Regions from separate parts of the Nitrincola sp. genome, predicted to be linked through region 1. Evidence: predicted binding sites of a transcription regulator. Region 1 holds the regulator's gene; each other region holds the start of a gene.
The links. The regulator sigma-54, encoded in region 1, starts transcription at its own class of promoters, with help from an activator protein. The targets are predictions, from matches to a motif close to TGGCACNNNNNTTGCTNT.
Positions count from the first base shown of each region.

Region 2: a site for sigma-54 is predicted at 2,711-2,728, ahead of flgF (flagellar basal-body rod protein FlgF). Genes of this name have one in related genera too.
Region 3: a site for sigma-54 is predicted at 4,775-4,792, ahead of ACN0R1_RS07475 (DUF3305 domain-containing protein). Genes of this name have one in related genera too.

Region 1 is NZ_JBLXDN010000001.1:333,099-340,628, reverse strand. Features, by position in the region: gene ACN0R1_RS01575 (YhdP family protein) at 1-2,000, shown strand, start outside; gene yjgA (ribosome biogenesis factor YjgA) at 2,010-2,543, opposite strand; gene ACN0R1_RS01565 (HPr family phosphocarrier protein) at 2,553-2,822, opposite strand; gene rapZ (RNase adapter RapZ) at 2,834-3,691, opposite strand; gene ACN0R1_RS01555 (PTS sugar transporter subunit IIA) at 3,695-4,159, opposite strand; gene hpf (ribosome hibernation promoting factor) at 4,181-4,471, opposite strand; gene ACN0R1_RS01545 (RNA polymerase factor sigma-54) at 4,520-6,025, opposite strand; gene lptB (LPS export ABC transporter ATP-binding protein) at 6,065-6,793, opposite strand; gene lptA (lipopolysaccharide transport periplasmic protein LptA) at 6,796-7,308, opposite strand; gene lptC (LPS export ABC transporter periplasmic protein LptC) at 7,295-7,530, opposite strand, start outside.
Region 2 is NZ_JBLXDN010000034.1:11,936-19,465, forward strand. Features, by position in the region: gene ACN0R1_RS17285 (flagellar basal body P-ring protein FlgI) at 1-406, opposite strand, end outside; gene flgH (flagellar basal body L-ring protein FlgH) at 417-1,082, opposite strand; gene flgG (flagellar basal-body rod protein FlgG) at 1,119-1,904, opposite strand; gene flgF (flagellar basal-body rod protein FlgF) at 1,920-2,663, opposite strand; gene ACN0R1_RS17305 (flagellar hook-basal body complex protein) at 2,785-4,878, opposite strand; gene ACN0R1_RS17310 (flagellar hook assembly protein FlgD) at 4,894-5,577, opposite strand; gene flgC (flagellar basal body rod protein FlgC) at 5,597-6,031, opposite strand; gene flgB (flagellar basal body rod protein FlgB) at 6,034-6,435, opposite strand; gene ACN0R1_RS17325 (CheR family methyltransferase) at 6,636-7,475, opposite strand; gene ACN0R1_RS17330 (chemotaxis protein CheV) at 7,498-7,530, opposite strand, start outside.
Region 3 is NZ_JBLXDN010000007.1:92,125-99,654, reverse strand. Features, by position in the region: gene trpB (tryptophan synthase subunit beta) at 1-10, opposite strand, end outside; gene ACN0R1_RS07505 (hypothetical protein) at 3-248, opposite strand; gene pdxB (4-phosphoerythronate dehydrogenase PdxB) at 358-1,518, shown strand; gene ACN0R1_RS07495 (flagellar brake domain-containing protein) at 1,523-2,263, shown strand; gene ACN0R1_RS07490 (hypothetical protein) at 2,357-2,662, opposite strand; gene ACN0R1_RS07485 (substrate-binding domain-containing protein) at 2,783-3,697, opposite strand; gene fdhD (formate dehydrogenase accessory sulfurtransferase FdhD) at 3,690-4,556, opposite strand; gene ACN0R1_RS07475 (DUF3305 domain-containing protein) at 4,838-5,305, shown strand; gene ACN0R1_RS07470 (DUF3306 domain-containing protein) at 5,302-5,856, shown strand; gene ACN0R1_RS07465 (4Fe-4S binding protein) at 6,018-7,530, shown strand, end outside.

The DNA.
Region 1 (7,530 bases):
AAGAGGCTATTCGTGCCGGACAGGTCAACCAGGCGGGTTTGTTGATACATGCAGGCTTACGTCCAGATTCGCAACATTTACCGGTGAGTGTGCAGTTGTTTCTGGATGCCGATCAGGCCGAATTTTCCTTCCATCCCGATTGGCCTGTCGTACGGGATGGGCGAATATTTTTACATCTGCGCAACACAGAGTTGCGAATTGATATTGCAGAAGGGAATATTCTCAACTCACGTATCAATAGTGGCTGGATCTATCTACCACCACAAAGTCAGCAGTTGCATGTGGCATCGCTGTTAGAGGGTGATGCGTCTGATTTTAGTGCACTACTGACTGAGTCGGCGTTGGGGGGCTATCTAGGGTCAGCTTTTGATGACTTACAATTTAGCGGCGAGACCACTACACGTTTGCATCTCCAGGTTCCGGTGGATGACCCCGACAAAATAGATGTTAAAGTCCAGACGGCACTTAAGCAAAGTAGCCTGCGCCTACTGGAAAGAGATATATATTTCAGCGGCATCAATGGGCAGCTTAGCTATACCACACGGCAAGGGCTGACATCGGACAGTTTACAGGGGCAGTTGTTTGGGGAAGCGGTCAATGCCCAGATAACTACCGAAGGTACTGACACGCAAGTTCATCTGCAAGGGGCTGTATCCAGTGTGAATTTGGACCACCTCGCTGGTATAACACTATCCGACAGGCTTACTGGCAAAAGTCAGGCGCAGGTGGATATGACCTTTTGTGCTGAGTCGTCACGCTGCCCACGTATGGAGATACGTTCAGACCTGGTAGGAACAGCGGTTGATCTACCCTTGGTATTGGCAAAACCGGCTGAGGAGAGCCGCTCGCTGTATCTGGACATCTATCCTGAAAATTCACGTTTATCTTTTCACTATGATCAACTGCTGCAAGGTGTTATGGACTTGTCAGCTGAGCTGCGTGGACAGGTGTTGCTGGGCCAGGGGGTTCCGGTACTGCCGCAAACCGCCAGGCTTGAAGTATCTGGTGAGTTGGCTGGACTAAGCGCCCAAGGCTATATTCAACCCCCAGCATTGGTCTCTGAAGGCGAATGGATCGCTCGATTTGATTATCTGCATCTGCCCAGTGCAGATGCAGAGTCTGAATCTTCTGTGCCGTTGCTGCAATCGGGTAGTGATCAAATGCTCTCGGTAGATACCTCAGAGCTTCCCAGGCTTGATCTGCAAATTGATGACTTGCGTTTGGGTCAGCGGGCTTTGGGGCGCTGGCAATTGCGTATGCAACCACAAGCACAGCAGGTAACTTTTGAAGACATACAGGGTGAGCTGCTTGATTTCTCTGTGAGTGGCAGAGCCCATTGGCAAGCTGGGGCACATCCGGCCACAGACCTGACATTAAACCTGTCAGGCGCTGATTTGGCTGATGTGCTTGAGCTTTGGGGGCAGGGAAGGCCTCTGGAGACAACTCGGTTAGTATCTTCAGCACAATTGACCTGGCCAGGTGCTCCCTGGCAATTCAGTGTGGCTGAACTGGATGGTTTTTTCAGCTTTCAGGCTGAAGAGGGGCGTATTATTGAATCCGGTAGTGGGGCTAATTTACTACGCGTATTTGGGCTGCTTAACTTAAACACCCTGTCGAGACGTCTGCGGTTGGACTTCAGTGATTTGCTGCAACGCGGATTGGTGTTTGATGAGTTAAAGGCCAGCTATGATCTGAATCGGGGACTGGCGAGTACCCGTGAACCATTCATGCTCACTGGCCCATCGGCATCAATGGAAATTACCGGTAATGTCAATCTGAATACCCAACAGCTGAATAAGACCATTAAGGTGAGTGTGCCGCTGAGCAGCAATCTCACCCTCGGAGCGGTGCTGCTTGGAGCACCGCAGGTCGCTGGTGCGATATTCATTTTTGATAAAATTATGGGTGACCGAATCGAAAAAATGACCCGTATTGCCTATACATTAACGGGTCACTGGGATGATCCTCAGCTGAACCTGCTGAATGCCAACGAGGGCTGATGTCCTGGCTCAGTCTGACTCGGTGGTATCGCGCAGGAGTCGGAACAGCTTGCGGTATTGCACTGGTGGTTGCTGCTTTTCAATTTCCCGCCGGGTATTGCGGATCAACTGACGCAATAGCTGAATATCAGTCTGTGGATAGTCATTGATAAAAGCTTCCAGTGCTTCATTTCCGGCAGTACCTTCCAGTAGTAAGCGTTCACGCCATTGTTCAAGGCCATGAAATTTCTGGTTATGCGCCTGACTTGCGGTATCAAATTCATCCAGTGCCAGGCGGATGGCCTCCACGTCAGCATGTCGCATCAGTTTGCCAATAAACTGCATGTGGCGTTTCAATGCCCCGTTGGAGGTGATGCGTCGCGTTTCAGCTACAGCGGCACGGAGGACACTATCCATAGGAATTTTTTCCTGCTGGTCAGGGCGCAATTCGGTGATGCGCTTGCCCAGTTGCTTCAGGGCATCCATCTGTCGTTTCAGCTCGGAGCGGCTGACAATGGTATCCTCGTCATCGGCCTGAAAATTGTGTTGATCTGGTGGGTTCATAAGGGGGCTCTATTCCGGCTCATCAAAGCGGTTGTTAATCAGTGTGGTTATGGCTTCAAAAGCCTGTTGTTCATCCGTGCCTTCAATGCGAAGAATCAGCTCAGTGCCTTTGCTGGCGGCCAGCATCATTACCGCCATAATGCTTTTGCAGTCGACGCAACGGCCGCTTTTTTCAACTTGAATCTGGCTGGAAAAACCACTGGCCAGGGTGCTGAGTTTAGCCGCCGCTCGCGCATGTAAACCAAGTTTATTAATGATAGTGATGGGGGATTCAATCATGCTTTTCTCAATCAGGTCAGTTCGCGGTGACGGACATGGACACTGTCCATCGACAGGCTGAAATGGTTAGCAAGGTATTCTGCCAGATAGACCGAGCGATGTTGGCCACCGGTACAGCCGATACAGATTGTCAGGTAACTACGGTTATCCTGGCGAATACGTGGTAACCAGCGTTCCAGAAAGTGAGAGATATCCGCTATCATCTCATCCACATCGGTAGATTGCTGCAGAAACTCACGTACCTCTTTGTCCAGTCCGGTCAGTGGGCGCAATTCTGGTACCCAGTGAGGATTGGGTAGTGTGCGCACATCAAAGGTAAAGTCAGCGTCCAGTGGTACACCGTGTTTAAAGCCAAAAGACTCAAACAGCAGCGATAGCGATTGTTCTCGCCTGTTGGTAATTCGCAGTTTAATACGATCACGTAACTCATACAGCGTCAGCCGTGTAGTATCAATCCGCATGTCTGCCAGGGTGGCGATGGGTTCGAGTAAAACCCGTTCGTATTCGATCGCTTCATGTAATCCAGAATGCGTATCCGTGAGCGGATGCTTGCGTCGGGTTGCACTGAAACGTTTCAGCAGCGTCGATTCCGATGCGTCCAGGTAGATTACTTCACAACTCAGGTCATTGAACTGTTTGAGCTGTTCAAGTAACGCTGGAAAACGTTCCAGGTTGCTGGTCAGGTTTCGGGCGTCAATGCTGACAGCTATCCTGGAAGGATTTCCTGTGGCCTCGGTCATTTGCTTGATCAGCTCAGGTAATAGCATGGCTGGAAGATTGTCAATGCAATAAAAACCAGCATCTTCAAGTGCTTGCAGCGCCGTAGTTTTACCTGAACCGGATCGACCACTCAAAATGACCAGCTTCACAGCTTAGCTTCCTTGCCCGGCAGCGTTCATAAAACGACTGAACAGCGTGACGGCATCAGTAGCACCTCGCAGTGCTTCACGTATCTCTGACTGACTGAAGAGCTCGGCTAGACCAGCGAGTGTTTGTAAATGCTCTGTAGCCGCATCTTCAGGGACCAATAGGCAGCAGAGAAGGTCGACAGGACGGTTGTCTATCGCATCAAAATCAATAGGTTCTTTCAAGGTGATTAAAAGTGCGAGAGCTCTATTACAGCCAGCCAGACGACAGTGTGGGATCGCCACACCGTCGCCGATGCCTGTACTGCCGAGGCGTTCACGATTGAGCAGGGCGCTGAAGACATCTTCAGCTTCCAGTTCATCTATTTCGGCAGCCAGTGTTTCACTGGCAATTTCTAAAACACGTTTTTTACTGACGGCATCGATATGACAGAGTGTCAGGGATTCAGTCAGTAGTTCGGATATAGGCATGTGATAGTCAATAGTTAGTGGTTATTTATGAGATTTCATTTTTTCCTTGTGCTTAATGACCTGACGATCCAATTTGTCGATCATGGCATCTATTGCAGCATACATGTCATCCTGTTCGGCTTGTGCAAATATTTCACCTCCAGCTACATGTAAGTCAGCTTCAGCTTTCTGGCGCTGCTTCTCAACACTCAGGGTCACCTGTACGTTGGTAATATTGTCGAAATGACGCTCAAGACGCACGAATTTACTGCGAACGTACTCATTTAATGCATCTGTCAGTTCTACGTGATGACCGGTTATATTGATCTGCATGGTATCTCTCCTTAGTGCCGGTACGATGAGGTCGTACTCTATAGTTAATTAAAGCAGACGCTTGCGCTCATTAGAAGGCGGAATGCTTAACGCCTCACGATATTTTGCGACGGTACGTCTTGCTACGTTGATTCCCTGCTCTTTCAGCAGTTGTGCGATCTTGTTATCGCTGAGGGGTTTGGCTGTATTTTCAGCAGAAATCAACTTTTTGATCAGCGCTCGAATCGCTGTGGATGAAGCACCTTCTCCATCGGCCGTATTAACCTGACTGGAAAAGAAATATTTAAGCTCAAAAATACCTCTGGGGGTATGAATGAATTTTTGTGTGGTAACACGGGAAATGGTGGATTCATGCATGGATACCGCTTCAGCGATATCATGCAACACCATGGGTTTCATGGCTTCATCACCTGTGTCGAGAAAGTCGCGCTGTCGCTCGACAATCTCGGTTGCCACCTTTAGTAGCGTGTCATTGCGGCTCAGCAAACTTTTCAAAAACCAGCGCGCTTCCTGCAGGTGATTTTTCAAGTAGGTATTGTCGGCACTGCTGTCAGCACGTCGGATCAAATCCGCATACTGTGAATTGATCCGCAGTTTAGGAGCGATATCTGGATTAAGGGATACGATCCACTCATCCTGGATTTTACGCACCATGACATCGGGTATGACATATTCAGATTGAGTGGAGCTGATCAATGCGCCGGGTTTGGGGTTTAACGAGCGGATCAGGTTGATGACATTATCCAGTTCAACGTCATTCAGACGCATTTTGCGCATCAGTGTTTTGTAATCATGGCTGCCTAGCAGGGGTAAAAATTCCCGGCAAAGGCGAATTGCTTGCTCACGCCATTCGATCGTTTCTGGCAGTTGCCTGATCTGTATACACAGGCATTCACTCAGATCTCGGGCGGCTACCCCCGGTGGATCAAATTGCTGAACCCGGTGGAGTACCGCCAGAATTTCATCTTCATCGGCTTCCATGAACAGTTCCGGCTGTTGTGCCTGGAACTGTTCCAGTAGCTCGGCAAGGTCGCTACGCAGGTAGCCATCCGCATCCGTGGCGTCGATAATGGCCTCTGCCACCATATAGTCCTGTTCACTCATGGGGGTCAGGTTCAACTGCCAGATCAGATGATCCTGGAGGGTGTCTTCTCGGGTATCATTGTCTTGATTAGGCCAGTCGCCTTCGGCAGCAGAGCCTGAGCCTGGGCCTTGGCTTTGGAAGGTGTCTTCCCAGTTGCTGTCAGTGGGCAAGTCATCGGGAATGGATTCATTCCAGTCAGTATCTGCCCCAGTGTCTTCGTTTGAATTGTCTGACGTTTCGCTATTGCTGTTTAGTGCAGCGGTTTCTTTATCTTCATAGGTTTGATCCACGAGCGCTTCGGTCGTGTCAGATTCATCATCACTGACTTCCAGCAACGGGTTGCTGTCCAGCGCCTGCTGGATCTCCTGTTGTAGATCCAGTGTTGACAGCTGCAGCAGGCGGATGGCTTGTTGCAGCTGTGGCGTCATCGTGAGATGTTGGCCAATCTTGAGATGTAACGCTTGCTTCATATGCCGTTAAGATCACTTATTCAGAGGCAGGGATGGTGACTAAAGCCGGAACTGGTCGCCGAGATAGGCGCTGCGAACCTGCTTGTTGCCCATTATGTCAGATGGACTGCCATCTGCAAGGATGGCGCCTTCACTGACGATGTAGGCACGTTCACAAATGTCGAGGGTCTCGCGCACATTGTGATCAGTTATCAGTATACCTATATTACGTTCCTGAAGATGCCGTATGGTCTGTTTAATATCATTTACTGATATCGGATCAACACCCGCAAAGGGTTCATCCAGCAGAATGAAGCGTGGTTCCGTGGCCAATGCACGGGCTATCTCCACGCGCCGACGCTCCCCCCCAGACAGTGCCATACCTGGGCTGTTGCGTAGATGGGTAATATGGAATTCCTGTAGCAGCTCTTCCAGTAACTGGGTGCGGTCTGATTTGGATAACTCCTTACGGGTTTCCAGAATGGCCATCAGATTGTCGCTGACACTCAGCTTTCTGAACACCGAAGCTTCCTGTGGCAGATAGCCGATGCCTTTTTTGGCGCGGCTGTGCATAGGCAATTGGGTGATATCCTGCTGTGCAAGACGAATATTGCCCTTGTCGGCATTTACCAGTCCCACGATCATATAGAAGCAGGTCGTTTTACCCGCACCATTTGGACCCAGCAGACCCACAATTTCGCCCTGGCTGATTTTCAGGGAAACGTCGCGAACAACATCACGTCCTTTATAGGACTTGGCCAGATGCAGGGCTTCCAGAGTGGTGGTCATGGCTACTGGTTGCCTTTCGGTTGAATGATCATTTGCACGCGCTGGCCATCCTGAGACTCGCTTCTGAATGCATCCACGACAGATTTATCCATGTCATAGACGATGCGATCTCCGGTGAACTCGTCGGCGTCCTGCATAACGCGAGCGTTTTCAGTAATGGTTACCGTCTGAGTGGGTACCTGGTAATCCATACGTAATCCATAGGCCTTGGTTGTAGGCTGGTTGGCACTGGCTTGCTGATGAAACTCAGCAGGGGAGCCAGTCGATAAAATTCTGGAAATACTACCGGCATTATCACGGTGCATTTCGACACGTGAACCCAGCATCAGCATGGTGCCCTGACGTATTTCAACTGATCCGGTATACACAGCGACGCCAGTGAGTTCGTTCATGCTGGCGTGATCGGCTGAGACATAGATTGGCTGCTCCTGGTCTTCAGGCAGGGCGTAAGCAGTCTGACTCAGTATCAGTAGTGCTGTGATCAGGCACAGCATTAACATTTTAGTATGTCGCATAATATCCTCTTACGTCAGACAGCAGGTCTATACGGTGTTCTTTTAGCCACGCCTGCATGCCGATAGCATCGGTACGGTTGGTTCCCTGTTGAATCTGAACGGGAGCATCGGTTTCGGCATAATCATCCGGTGGCAGTAATGTCATGACTGATGTCGTCAGTACCCAAGGTGTTTCTGCAGCCGAATTATCAATAACCCTGACGTTTCCTGCAAGTTCAATCT
Region 2 (7,530 bases), on a different contig from region 1:
CATACACATTGCCATCAGCACCTTTCATGGGTGCCATCAACAGGCTACCACCCCTTAGGCTTTTTGCGTCACCAATGGTCGACACGGTAATGTCTATTGACTGCCCCGGTTTGGCAAATGGCGGCAGCTCAGCATGAATAGCGACTGCCGCAATGTTCTTGGACTGGGGGTCTACATCTGGCGGAATGGCAACACCGAAGTTATTCAGCATGTTGCGGAAGGTCTGAGAGGTAAAGCTGGTTTTATCGCCGGTACCATCAAGACCCACAACAAGTCCATAACCAACCAACTGGTTGGTTCGTACGCCAGCAACACTGGTAATATCCTTTAGGCGTTCAGCCTGTACGGAAAACGCCGCCAAGGAAAACGTTAGTGCAAAAAACAATGCTTGCCAGATCGTACGCATGTCAGGTTCCTCAGAACGGCCAGAGCGGGCTAATAAAGAAACGCGCCAACCAACCCATCACGTTGGCATCATGGGTGGCGCCAGTACCACTATAGGAAATGCGAGCATCAGCCAAACGCGTCGATTCGACGGTGTTATCCGGCCCTATATCTTGAGGGCGAACCAAGCCGCTGATGCGAATGTATTCGTCGCCCTGATTCAACGTCAGCCATTTTTCACCGCGGACCAACATGGTTCCATTCGGCAAGATCTGATGGACTGTCACAGTGATGTTGCCGTTCAGGCTGTTGCTCATATCCGAGCTGCCATCACCATCAAAGCTACTGGTAGTTTCGGCAGAAGCACTTAAGGGATTCCCAAACACACTCAGCTGCTGCCCCAGCACGGTAGGAGCACCAATAGAGACACTATTGTCTTTGCTCACCGATGTTGTTGCACTCTTGGATGACTGAGTACTTTCGGTCAGCTGAATCGTGAGAATGTCGCCTACGCGATGCGCACGGCCATCGCCGTACAGATCCATACCCGCACCCGCCTGATAGATAGCGCCATCAACTGCTTTGGGCTGCTGCATCTGGGCAGGCTGGATCGGCGCATAGTAGGGATTGTCGGGCTCAGGCGGCTTACTGACACAGCCTGTAAGCGCAGCCACCGCAAACAAAACACCTACTCGCATCACCGCTTTCATCATTCTACCCCGGAGCTATTCAGATTAGAGCTGCTGGCTGACATAGCCCAGCATTTCATCAGCGGTCGAGATGACCTTTGAATTCATTTCATACGCACGCTGAGTGGTGATCATATCCACCAGTTCCTCAACAGCATTCACGTTAGAGCCTTCCAACATGCCCTGTTTGAGTATGCCTCGGCCTTCTTCACCAGGGACTCCAACGATAGGCGCACCGCTAGCGGCTGTTTCTGTAAACAGATTCTGCCCTATAGCGAGCAAGCCTTGAGGGTTGACGAAGTCAGCTGTTTCCAACTGCCCAAGCTCTGTCGGATTGGCATCGCCAGCAATGGTCACACTGACGGTACCATCGCCACCCACTGAAAAATTAGTCACTTCACCGGGTAGTGTGATGGCTGGCTCGATCGGATAACCTTCTGCCGTTACTAGGCGATTCTCACCGTCCAGGTGCAGCTCTCCGTTTCGGGTGTAGCCAATTTCACCATTGGGCATCTGCACCTGCAGGAAACCGCGGCCGTTAATTGCCAGGTCGAATGTCTGATCAGTGATCTGCATATCACCGGTAAAAAACAGTTTCTGAGTACCTACCGTCCGGACACCACTGCCAACCTGCAAGCCAGACGGAAGCTGAGAGTCTTCTCCTGTCGCAGCACCGGGCTGACGACGAACTTGATAGAGCAGGTCCTCAAATTCCAAACGGTCTTTCTTGAAGCCAACGGTACTCACGTTAGCCAGGTTGTTGGAGATAACCTTTAGCTGAGTATCCTGAGCGCTCAAACCCGTTTTAGCGACGTGCAGTGCACCATGCATCGTTTTATCTCCTTATCAGTTCAAGCTCAGCACTTCGGCTGCCTTGGATGAATTCTCTTCAGCGGTTTTCATCATTTTCACCTGCATCTCGAACTGACGAGACAGACTGATCATCGACGTAAGATCATCAACCGCATTCACATTGCTGGCTTCCAGATACCCGGAGCGCACCTGAACATTCAGCGCGGGCGGAAGGGGCACATTATTATCGGTATGCATAAATCCATCCTGCCCCTTATACAGCGCACCGGCTTCCGGCTGAACCAGTTTGATCTGGTCAACCAAAGCAATTTCGGTGGCATTTTCACCTAATGGACGAATGGTGATAGTGCCATCGGTAGCAATGTCTATTTTTTCAGCAGGTGGCAAAACGATGGGAATACCGCCGTTGCCCATTACCGGCAAACCGCTGCCCGTTACCAACTGGTTTGCGGCATTGATCTGCAGCCCACCATTACGGGTATAGACCTCATTTCCGTCTGGACCAATGACAGCGATCCAGCCATCGCCATCAACAGCGATATCCAGATCACGCCCCGTCTGCATTAGGGTGCCACTATCCAGGTTGGTCCCCGGACGCTCACTCATGGAGTACACACGAGACTCATAGCCATCTCCCAGAACGCGCATGGAGCGCGCTTGTTCAAGATCGCTCTTGAATGCGGTCGTCGTGGCGTTCGCCAGATTGTTGGCATGTGCCTGCTGGGCCCGCATATTTTCGCGTGCGCCTGTCATGGCAACGTAAAGAACCTTGTCCATCAACTGCTCCGGTAAAGGATTGCCGTTTCTGTGGCTGTAATGGATATTAAGCAAGCTGCATGCCATAAACGAAAAAACCGGACCAAGGTCCGGTTTTTATATCAGAGGCAAAGGCGCAGAATCAGATCTGCAGTATTGCCTGCGTCACTGTATTCAATGTTTCCAGCGTTTTAGAGTTCGCCTGGAAGTTGCGCTGACCTTCAATCAGCTTAACCAGCTCCTCAGACAGATCTACGTTGGATTGCTCCAACGCCGCGGAACGCAGAGTACCGTTCAGCCCCGTTCCTGGCGGGTTCATGATCGCGTTGCCTGATGCCAGAGTCGCAATCCACTCAGTGTTACCACTGGGCTGAAGGCCATCCTGGTTTTCAAACGTCGCAATTGAAACCAAACCAAGGTTTGCGCGCTGTCCATTACTGTAACTCGCGACCATTTCACCCGTTTCAGCAAAACTCACACCGATCAGGTCACCCTTTGTGTAACCATCCTGCTGCTGGCTTTTTACAATAGATTCAGATGCAAACTGACTGGAGCCTGAGATATCCAATTGCAGGCCTGCAAGCTGATCCACATCCGAATCCAGTATCTGATCCAGCGGGTTTGCGGGGTCAGCACCCAGAATAGTGATGGAAGGCGCCTGACCGGTAGAAGCTACATCCTGGCCATTGACCGCTTCCAAGACACCGGTAGTTGAATTGAAGTTGATCATGATCGGGCCAACTTCAGTACTTTTGTTATCCGGGCTGGTTTCACCTGGATCAAGCATCTTGCCCATATCCAGCTGATCCGTGTCATTCAAGAAAGCATAAGTGCGGTAAGCACCGATGAAAGAGTTATCACCAGTCTCAAGTACTGTCACTTGAGGAACAGTCTGGCTGTTTAACACCTCAGTGTAGAAGAGGTCATTTGCATCAGCACCACCTGAAACAACTCGACCTACATCTCCCGCTTCAGGCTTCCAGGTAATCCTGATCTGGTTAGTATCGGTGTCATAGGATACGGATTCGATATCCGGGTTCTTATCAAGGATTTCCTGCTCTTTGCTGGCAATCTCCTGGCCTACCTGGTCAAGAGTTTTGGTTTCACCTGCAGCAGTAGGTACTTTGACGGTGATTTCAATCCCCGCAACGGTAACGGTAACATCCTGCTGCAAAATCTCTGAGGTGAAGATCGCACCGTCAGCCTCGTTAAGCGTTAGTGCCTGTACTTCACTGGCGCTTCGCTCGCCAACATTGCCAACCGCCTCGGTACCATCGTAATTAGTGACAACAAAGTCACCATAAGCAACAAACTCAGCTTTGACTTCAAATGACAGGTCACCGGTATCCGTTAAACGCACTGTGTTGGGGTCAATTCGGGGGTCACCATCAATATTGGAAGGCTCACCCGCCAGCTTGGAGATTGATTCAGATGTCAATGCGTACGGAGCAGTGCCTGAATCATCGAAGTACAAGGTATTAGGGTCTTCCGTGCCACCAGAGTTCGAGGCCAGATCAAGGTTAAAGCCTGATAGCGCTGCACTGGTAAAATCCAAAGCAGCCCCATCCCAGGCAACGTCTGAATAGGTATGCTCTTCACGAACCGGTCGCTGTTCAGCAAAGTAGAAACGAATACTCTGCTCATTACCCAAACTGTCGAATGTACCGACTGTCGTTGAGTAGGTGTAGGAATTGGGATCCGTTTTAGCAAACGGAATATTCAAGTCCTCGGCATTCTCGTTGGCATCGATATTGAATGCCATATCGACACGTTCCGTTGCCTTAGGCGGACTTTCCTTCTCAGTAACAGACAAGTTCTGGATAGGAAGCTGATTGCCCTGAGCGTCCAATCCATACCCCTGCAGGTATTTGCCATTTTTACTGACAATATTGCCGTCTTTATCCAGTTCGAAAGCACCCGCGCGGGTGTAAGTCAGGTTGCCCTGACCATCATCCAGCATGAAGAAACCAGAGCCGTTGATCGCCAGGTCAAGGTTGCTGTTGGTGAATTCAATGGTGCCGCCACTGAAATCCTGAGCGATATCAGTTACGGTCACACCCGAGCCTGGGGTATTGGATGAACCGGCACCGACTACTGCCGTAGCGTAAATATCACCAAACTCGGTACGGGAAGACTTGAAGCCAACGGTACTGGAGTTGGCGATGTTGTTACCCGCCACATCCAGCAGGGTTGTGGATGCCTTCAGGCCTGTAACAGCTGTATTAAAACCTGCCATTTTCGATTACCTCACTTAACCCAGCTGCTTCACGTCACTCATGTCGATTGAACCGATATTGGTGTTCACTTTCATACCAATACCGTTCTGACCGAGGGTGACACTGTTAATATTGAAACCCATGTAGGTTGCGACTTCTTCATATTTCCCGTCAGCACCGGTGGCAGCCTCAGCCACAATGCGATAGTTACCCGCAGGCAGACTTTCATTCGCCTGCCAAACAAAGTTGTGATCGCCAGGAGGCATAGCTCCCATGCTGACTCGGTCTACACGATTACCCGCACCATCATAAATGGAGATACGAATATCACTGGAGCTCGCATCAGTAGACACAACGCCATCGACCAGTCCACCTTCTTGAGTGAGCTGGGCAATATTGGTGTTAACGTATGCACGCTGCCCAACCATTGAAGAAGCCTGAAGAGCCGCCTGACTGCTGATCAGTGTGCTACTCATCGTCTCCATGGTGGTGGCAAGATTCTGGATACTTTCCACATTACTCATCGTGGAAATCTGTTCCATAAAGTCAGACGTATCCGCGGGACTTGTCGGGTCCTGGTTCTGTAGTTGCGCAATCAGCAACTTCATGAACATTTCCCGGTCTTCAGACATACCTGAAGATGCTGTCGAGCTTTTGGCATTTGCCCGGTTAATCTGTTCGTAAATGTTACCGCTGCCAACGCCGCTTACATCACTCATGGCGTATTCCTCTCACTGCTTACTGGCCAAGCGTCAGCGTACGCTGCAGCATCTGTTTGGCCGTATTCATAATATCGGCATTGATCTGGAAGGAGCGGGACGCCGATATCATGTCAGCCATCTCCTCAACCACATTCACATTGGGGTAGTACACGTAACCCTGCTCATCCGCCATGGGGTGATTGGGCTCGTACGCCATCCGCAGGGGCGCTTCACTTTCCACGATTTCATCGATCTGAACACCCTGACCCGGCACCAGCGAGCGATAGTCTTCAGGCATCTGCTCTGGGGTAATCTCTTTTAAAGAGAACACCGGCTTGCGTGCGCGGTAGGTATCTTCTTCGCTGGAGCTCACGCTTTCAGCGTTAGCCATGTTGCTGGCCGTGGTATTTAAACGCACGGTCTGGGCGCTCATGGCAGATCCGGCGATGTCGAAAACGTTACTCAGTGACATGCTTATTCACCCTTGATCGCGGACGTCAGTCCCTTGAACTTGCTGTTCAAAAATTCGAATGAAGCCTGATAGCGCAGGGCGTTATCGGTATAACGCGCCATCTCTTCCTGCAGCTCGACTGTATTGCCATCGACTGAAGGCTGAGTTGCAGTGCGGAACATCAGGTCAGCAGCGGTATCAGGCGACAGGAATGCATCCTGATGACCGACAGAAGTCTGATCCAGCGACAGCTCATAGCTGTTATCAGTCTCACCGGCCAAAACGGCGGCGAAGTCGATATCACGCGCCTTGAAGTTCGGCGTATCCGCATTGGCGATGTTATTGGCCAACACTTCTGCACGACGGCCACGCAATGCCAGTGCATCGTCGTGAATACCCAGTGCTGAATTGAAGTTGATTGCCATGCACATGCCTCCGAAGGATTGCCGCTGCTTGTTTTGCTCTGAATAAAGCAATCCTCATGCCAATCGCATGAAACGCCCTAATATGGAGAGTTCAAAGCAAAGCGAAAAAAATCAGAACGGCAAATCAGGCGGAAAGCGGCAAGGTCGTACCGGCAAGGCGGCAAGAGCGGCGATTGCCGCTCTCGGTATTTGAGGAGGTATCAGATCGCCTGGTAGATAATGCCCGGGCGACAGTGGATCATTTTGTACAGGTCGTTCAGTCCTGACAGAGATTCGGAAGCCCCCAGTAAAAGGTAACCGCCAGGGCGCAACTGCCGATGCATTTTGCGCAAAATTTCCAGCTTTACGTCAGACGAGAAGTAAATCAGTACGTTTCGGCAAAATATCAGATCGAACTGCCCCAAGGTACTGTACTGACCCAACAGGTTCAGACTCTGGAAGCGCACACGGCTTTTAATCGCCGGCTTAATGGTCCAACTTCCCTGCGGGGAAGACTGGAAGAACTTATGCAAACGATCCTGTGACAGACCTCGCCCCAGCGCCAGCATTTCATACTCGCCCTTGCGCGCCTGCTCCAACACCGTTGAAGAGATATCCGTCGCCAGAATCTCTTCACCGGAAGAAAAGGACCCCGGATTACCCTGCTTGAACTCATCGATCACCATGCTGATCGAGTAAGGCTCCTGCCCCGTCGAACAGGCCGCGGACCAGATGCGCAGCTTTTGAAAACGGTTTTCCGCCTTCAGCTCCGGCAGCAGTTTATTGCGCAGAATTTCATAGGGATGAATATCGCGGAACCAGAGCGTTTCATTGGTGGTCATCGCATCAATGACCTGCTCTTTCAGGGTATTACCCCCAGGGCGATTCAACCGCAGCACCAGGTCGCTAAGCCCACCACAACCCTGCTGCTGCATGATTTTGCTCAAGCGGCTTTGCACCAGATATTGCTTGTGCTCTGCCAACAGAATGCCACAGCTCTTCTCAAGAAAAGTACTGAATTCCTTGAACTCTGCAGGCGATATGCTGAAGCCACTGCTCACAGGCCGGTTCCCTTATGTGTACTTACTGTGCAGATTCAACCTGGCGGATACGGTT
Region 3 (7,530 bases), on a different contig from region 1:
TTTTACTCATAGATACTCCGTAAGGGGGCGTTGTCACTGCGTTCTCTGAAGCCGTTTTTAATCAGACTCAGGCGCAATTTGGTTACGTACTTTTCCGCTTCATGCAGAGAGGGCAGTACTGTATGACTGAACTCACTGTCATCATTGAGGCAATTGCCCCAGCTTTGCGTAAGAATCCAGTCACCAACCAGATCCTGGTAGACGCTGACAGTAAAATAGTCAGCCTGTTTTTGCCAGCGTAATAACACAGATTTTCTTCTGAATAGATGAGGAACAATGACCCGGACAGGGGATACGTTTTATAATGGCGCGAAATTGAGCCTGAAAATGCCCTTGTTGTAAAGTCTTGGAGGTCTATTGAAGCCTGCCCCGTTGAAAATTGTTGCGGATGAAAATATTCCGGCGCTGCAAACACTGTTTGCCCCGCTGGGAGAGCTGCATACTCGCCCCGGTCGGGCAATCTGCCGTGATGATCTGCTGGATGCGGATGTACTGTTGGTACGCTCGGTCACCCCTGTTAATCGGGCACTGTTGCAAGGTACCTCGGTACGTTTTGTTGGCACAGCCACTATCGGTACCGATCATATCGATCTGGCGGCTCTGACCGAGCTAGGTATAGGATTCAGTAGTGCGCCGGGCTGTAATGCCGATGCGGTTGTAGAGTATGTGCTCAGTGTACTGCTGCATTTGGCTGAAGAGCAGGGTTTTGATTTGTGGGGCCGATCTGTTGGCATCGTCGGTGTCGGTAATGTCGGCTCACGGCTGGCGACCAGGCTGCAGGCGCTGGGAATCCGCACCTTGCTATGTGATCCGCCCAGACAGCGCTCCTTGTCAGTCGATGAGGCGGCGCGTTTTTGTTCGCTGGAGCAGTTGTTAAGTGAAGCTGATATTGTCAGCCTGCACACGCCGTTGACCCATTCGGGTGAGGATGCGACCTGGCACCTGTTGCAGGCTGAAACGCTGGCGATGCTGCAACCTGGCTCAATTTTGATCAATGCCGGGCGCGGGCCGGTGATTGATAATCGAGCACTGCTTGAGTTGCTACAGCAGCGTGATGATCTGACACTGGTGCTGGATGTCTGGGAAAATGAGCCAGCGGTTAATCCGGCATTGGCAGCTCATGTCAAAATTGCTACACCACATATTGCCGGCTATTCGCTGGAAGGTAAATTGCGCGGAACCTGGATGCTCTATCAAGCCTGGTGTGCATTTAGCGGTGTTAGGGTGCAGCAGTCTTTTGCGCAACTGTTACCGCTTGCCGAGGTGGCGGAGATGCGGTTAACTGAAAAGGCAGGTCTATTGCCGCCGGTACGAATGCTGTACGATCCTTTTCGTGATGATCGTGCGCTGCGCGCCAGTTTGGGTGTGCCTGAGCAGCAGCAAAAGGTCGCCTTTGATCAGTTGCGTAAGCAGTACCCAATCCGGCGCGAGTTCAGCGCCTTAACCCTGCAGCTGCCAACAGATCAGCAGTCAATTTTCAAAGCGCTGGGTTTTCCGGTCGCGGATGCTAAAAAGTGAATTCATGTCTCCAGTCAGTCTGAAACCTCAATCGGGTCAGTTAGCCACTCGGCGGGTGCTACCTGTCATATCGCTGGCACAATTACGCCCACGTCCAGGTGAACCGGTGCGCCTTGAAACGCGGCTCCCCAAAGCGCGCTATTCAGTGCGCCTGGTGGGTGTGCACGACCAGAGTGCGGTGATTGTGACTGCGCCGAAAAGCCGCAAGCCTTTGCTGACTGAAGGGGTTTCGCTGAATGTGAAACTGCTGTGTGGTAATACGCTGATCAGCTTCAAATCGCGTTTGCTTAAAGCGCGTTCGGAGCCTTTTCCTCATTGGATACTGGCCTATCCAACGGCACTGGATACTGTGCCGTTTCGTCAGCACACTCGTGTGCCTGTTCACCTGAATTTATTGTTGGACAAGGGTGATGCTGATCCGCATGCGTCACAAACGGCGCTGTGTGTAGACATGAGTTTGTCCGGTGCTTCGGTGGAGTCTCCCTTGGCGCTGGCCACTGTTGGTGACAGTGTGTTTTTGACTGCCAGGGTCTCTGTTGCTGGCATAGACCATGTGATTTTAGCGCCCGCTAAGGTACGCAGTGTTATGCAAACAGAGAGCGGAACCCTCAAGGTCTATCGTCACGGTTTGATCTTTGATGAGATGGAGGAAGAGACGCGCCTGGTATTGGCAGGCTATGTGTATCAGCAGTGGTTGTATGAATGCGGGGAATTGCATGAAACGGAGCAATTTGCAGCGCTATAAATAAAAACACTCCGGCAAGCGGGGTGTTTTTATGTACAGAATGTACTGCATGCCGCGTGCGCATGGATGCGCAGGAGCGGCGAACAGGTAAGATTACTTACCGAAGTTCTGCATTTCAGCCATTACAGTTTTGCTGGATTCAGTGGCCAAAGCGGTGAAAGCTTCGCCCTGTGCTTTGAGCAGGCTGTACAGTGAAGTGCTAGCTTCAGTGTTGAACTTGATCACTTCTTCAGGGGTTTTCAGGCTTTTAGCTTTTTCAGCTTCAGACTTGAAAAAGTTAACCAGCTCTTCGCCAGATTTTTTCTGCAGCTCAACAGTTTTGCTGAGAGTTTCAGTCTGCAGGGCAATCAGGTTTTTAGCGGCTTCAACAGGCTTCTGGAAATCAACAGTGTTTGTCATGAGAGTCTCTCCTAATATTTAATGATCTATGCAGTGTTTTTGTTGCACTGCACAATACGTCCGATTATAGGGGTATGAGAGCCTGTGTCAAGTATTTTTTTGTGCATTGCACAAATATTTTTACGAGTCTTTGACTTCACCATTCCAAATAAGTTTTCCACATTGACTTAGATCATAGCCCTCCAGTTTGGTGGCGGTTTGGCGGCCCTCAGGGCTCTGTAGCCAGTCAAATAATTGCTGTAGTAACGTCCTGAAAAATACCTGTCTGGGGATCACCAGCTCAAAGGCTTCCTGATACACAGGGACAAAGGTCAGACCGCACTCGATGGCCGCGGCTTCAGTGCCTGGACCTATGTCGGCCAGATTTCGGGCAATGGCAGAAGCGACTTCGGTTTCGGTGAGAGCTCGCACGCTGGCGTGTATTTTGTCAAAAGGCAGATTCTGTTGATGCAGCCAGTCTTTTAGAAAGCGCTGGGATCCAGCACCTTCCTGGCGTATCACCCAGCGCTTGCGTAACATTGCTGTGGGTTCGCTGAGTAGCGTGTCGGAGTCATCTTTGCGCAGCATCAGACCCTGTCGGCGCTTGAACAGATGTACCAGTACCCAGTGGCGTGAACCGGCATACTGGCGAATCAGTGCCGGGTGGCGTAATTGACTTTCTTCGGCCCGTCCCCAGTGTACGGCACAGCAATCTATCAATCCCTGCGCCAGTAATGATAAACCCGCTTGGGTGCCAGTGGGCATATAACTGTAGAGTGCCTGGTACTGCTGCTGTTGCATAATTCTTAGCAGTGCCGCTTTTAGTAAAGGATCATCACTGCCAGCAAATAACAGCCGGTCACTGAGTACGCCGTGATGACTGGATTCCAGCAGCCATTGGTCAATGAGTTTGCGGGGGAATAACCATTTTCCGGTTACTTTGGTGGCAGGCAGATGGCCATCACTGGCAAGTTGGTAGACCTTTTTTTCATTCAGATGCAAGTAAGCCGCCGCATCTTTGACAGTCATATAAGGGGATGGGGTTGGATCACTCATCCTGAGACCTCCGTTTATTTGATCGTGCTAATGGCGTGGGCTTGGCATCCAGCTCCAGGCGTGTTTGGCCGCTGAATACCAGAAAGTGTCGCCCTTTAGCGCGAGCGAGCATAAGAATGCCCAGTTCATTGGCGATCTGCAGTCCCATTTCGGTGGCACCCGAGCGGGATAAGAGTGCGCTGATCCCCATTTGTGCGGTTTTCATTACCATCTCAGAGGTCAGGCGACCAGTGGTATAGAAAATTTTATCGTCACTGTTAATGCCTTCCAGCCACAGCCGACCGGCCAGGGTATCCACCGCATTGTGCCGACCTATGTCCTCACAGAAGCTCAGCACCTCACCTTCGGCTGAGCAGATAGCACAGCCATGCACCGCACCGGCATTTTTGTAGGTGTCGTTGTGTTGATTCAGGCTGTCGAGCAAGTGGTAAATCTGCGATTGCTTCAGCGTCCACTGGCTCAGCTGTAAGCCTTTTAAGCGCTCCATCTGGTTGCCGAAAACCGTACCCTGTCCACAGCCAGTAGTTACAGTTCGTTTGGCCAGTGTGGCTTCTATATCATCCGGCGTATGCGAGGTGACGACAGCAGCGGCTTCTACCTCCCAGTCGACTTGAACAGCCAGCACATCTTCAAGTCGATTTACTAACCCCTGATTGCGTAAATAGCCGAGCACCAGTGCCTCAGGATCTTCGCCCAGCGTCATCAGGGTGACTATCTCGCGTTTATTCAGATAAAGCGTGAGAGGTCTTTCGCAGGCCAGTGCTTGTTCCCGCCAGTCACCCTGCTCATCCATGACCTGTGCAATACGTGTCAACGAGGCACGTGCCTGTGTCATTACTAAACCGGGGTTATCAGTCATAGTCGATCCTTAGCCTGTTGTTCACTGGTTTAATCAGCAACATTTGTACCAGTCTGCCGAGCATGCCAGATAGACGGTTTAAGGGCGATGCTGGCAAAGTTCCAGAGTGATGAGATGGGTCATTTTGTCCCGAACGGGTCTGGGTGTGTGATTATTTGACCCTTTTCTATGTCGGTGATGAGTATAGCAGGGCTGGCGACTCAGGCGCTTGGGTAATGCGGCACATTACTTGCCTCTGACCTACACTGATAGTTAACGAAAACTAATAACAGGAGTTGGGTATGGCACAGTCAGATCATGGTCCGACATCGGATAAATGGCCCTTGTGGGTAGTGCTGGATCGACAGGAAACTCAGTCACGCGGTTGGCCATCGGTATCCTGGAAAATTTCGCAGATCAGCGCCGTTAAGCCTGAAGAACCTGAGGCGTTTCAGTTGTGTTTACAACTTCATCGCGATGAGCGTATGGCCTATCGTTTTAATCTGAGTGCTCAGGCGCCTACTCTGTTTGTGATCTGCGAAGAGGTGGAAGCCGGCAAGCTGGAGCCGCGAAAATTATCGGTGGCGCAGGATCTTGCGGCTGACCACCTGGATGCCGGGCAGCCAGTGCTGAGTATTCCCATGCCTCAGGCTATCTATGTATGGCTGGAGCAGTTTATGGCGAAGCATGGTGAGTTAGAGGATCCTAAGGCGGGTAAGCGCCGTTTACGGGCCCAGGCAGCGGGTGAAGCAAGTGGAGGTGCGGCATGAGTGAAGGGTTTCTGAATCGCTGGTCGCGTATCAAGCAGACTGGTGAAGAGGCTTTGCCTGATGTTGACCCGCATGATAGCGAAGCGAACCGCGCTGATTCAGACGTCAGGCTTGTTCAGAATGCTGAGCTTGCGGAGCAGGAGGACGTTACTGATCAAGCGGCGACTGAAGTCGAGCCTCTCACAGATGAGGATATGCCGGATATCGACACAATTGATTCCCGCAGTGATATGTCGGCTTTCTTTTCGACGGGTGTTTCGTCTGAGTTGAAGCGTCAGGCGTTGCGTAAATACTTTCATCAGCCTGAATTTAACTTCCGTGATCCACTGGATGAATACAATCTGGATTATTCGCAACCGAAGAAACTGGTTGCTGTCGTCGGTGAAAAAGTACGCGGCTGGGCAGAGCAGCAACTGGAAGATGCAATGCAGCAGGCGCGTGATAGCCTGGCGGGTGTAGAGGCGGATAGACAAAAAATAGCTGTTGATGAGTCGGCGGAGACTGTTGGTCCAGATCGCCCCGAAAAAACTACCCAGGAGGAGACAAAATGACCCGCTTTTTTATTAAGCATGCTTTTTTGTCGGTGTATAGGTGATTCAGTTGTGTAATTCAGGTTGATAAAACTGGCTTCTAAATTGCAATAACCTATAAATAACTACAACTCGACCACCTGAATCATAACAAGCGTGCAGGTGAGCCTGAGAGAGAGTCAATGAAACCCAATAGTTTAATTATGCATCAGGCCTTTACGGCCACACCTGAGTTAAATGCGCGTGCCCGACAGCAGGCACTCAATGCCCTGCCGCCGTTGATGGCGATGCAGGATGGCGTGATCAGCTATACCAGTCGTGGGCATTTGCTAATCATCGGCCCTGAGGATCTGATTCGTCTTGTGGCTGCGCAGGTTGTAGGCGCCAGCAGCAAAACCCTGCTGGCGATGGGGCAGGTGTCAAACCAGGATGATGAGCACCTGGAGCGTGCCATGCAGGCAGCTCCTGAGTTGACTCCCTTGTATTTGCCTTTCGTATCACTGAGCGGCTGGCTGGGAGCATTTCAACTGCGCCTTAGCGCACCGGATGGACAACAGATCAACCCGGCAGAAGCCACCGCCGGACAACCCCATTATGATCTGGTATTGGACCTTAATACTGACCCGGTGATTGCATCCGAATTATCTCCTCCCGGCTACTTTGCTATCGGAGCGGACGCGAATCGTCTTGCCGATGCGCTGGAAGAGATTGCCAGCATGGTCGGTGAGTTTGAAAAGCCGCAGTACGTGCAGGTTAACCATGATATCTGTGCGCATGCTGACCGTGGCAATATGGGCTGCACCCGTTGTCTGGATGTCTGTCCGGCCGACGCGATCAGCAGCCATAACAACACCCTCAGTCATGACTTTCAAATCAGTGTTGATACCCATTTGTGTCATGGTGCTGGCAGCTGTACCACCGTGTGTCCTACCGGTGCCCTGAGCTTTGCTGCACCTAAGCCCGCTACTCAACTGGATCGTTTACGTAACTGTCTGGACAGCTATTTTCAAGCCGGTGGCGAAAGACCGGCCTTGATGATTCATGCTGAGCACTACAGCCCTGAAATGGATCAACTACCTGCGCATGTAATTCCTGTGGCACTGGAAGAGGTGGGCGCACTGGGAGCCGACACCTGGCTATCCTTACTGGCCTATGGTGTGACCTATATCGCTATCCTGATTGATGAGGAAACCCCCGCAACGCTTAAACAACAGTTGCAAGACGAAGTCAGCTTAACCGGACACTTGTTACAGGCCATCGGTCATCCACATGCACGCATTTCCGTGGTTACTGCCGATGCTATGCCGGATGCACTCAGTGCACTGAATGCAAGCCTGGAATCCTGGGAAGGTTTGCCCAAGGGGATGATATTTCCCTATGAGGGCAAACGTCAGACTATCAATGTTGCGCTAGACCGTTTGATAGAGCAGGGCGAGGCAAATGAAACCCCTGTCTCTTTACCTAAGGGTAGCCCGTATGGCCAAGTACTCGTTGACGAATCAGCCTGTACCCTGTGTATGAGTTGTGTGTCGGTATGCCCGACTTCCGCGCTCAAGAGTGCCAGTGACGTAGCTCCAGTGCTGGCGTTTCTGGAAGGCGATTGTGTGCAGTGTGGTTTGTGTGAGGCTAGCTGCCCTGAACGTGCAATTAGTCTTGAAGCTCGCTTTGCACCGGCGGCGGGTACTCGCGGTGAAG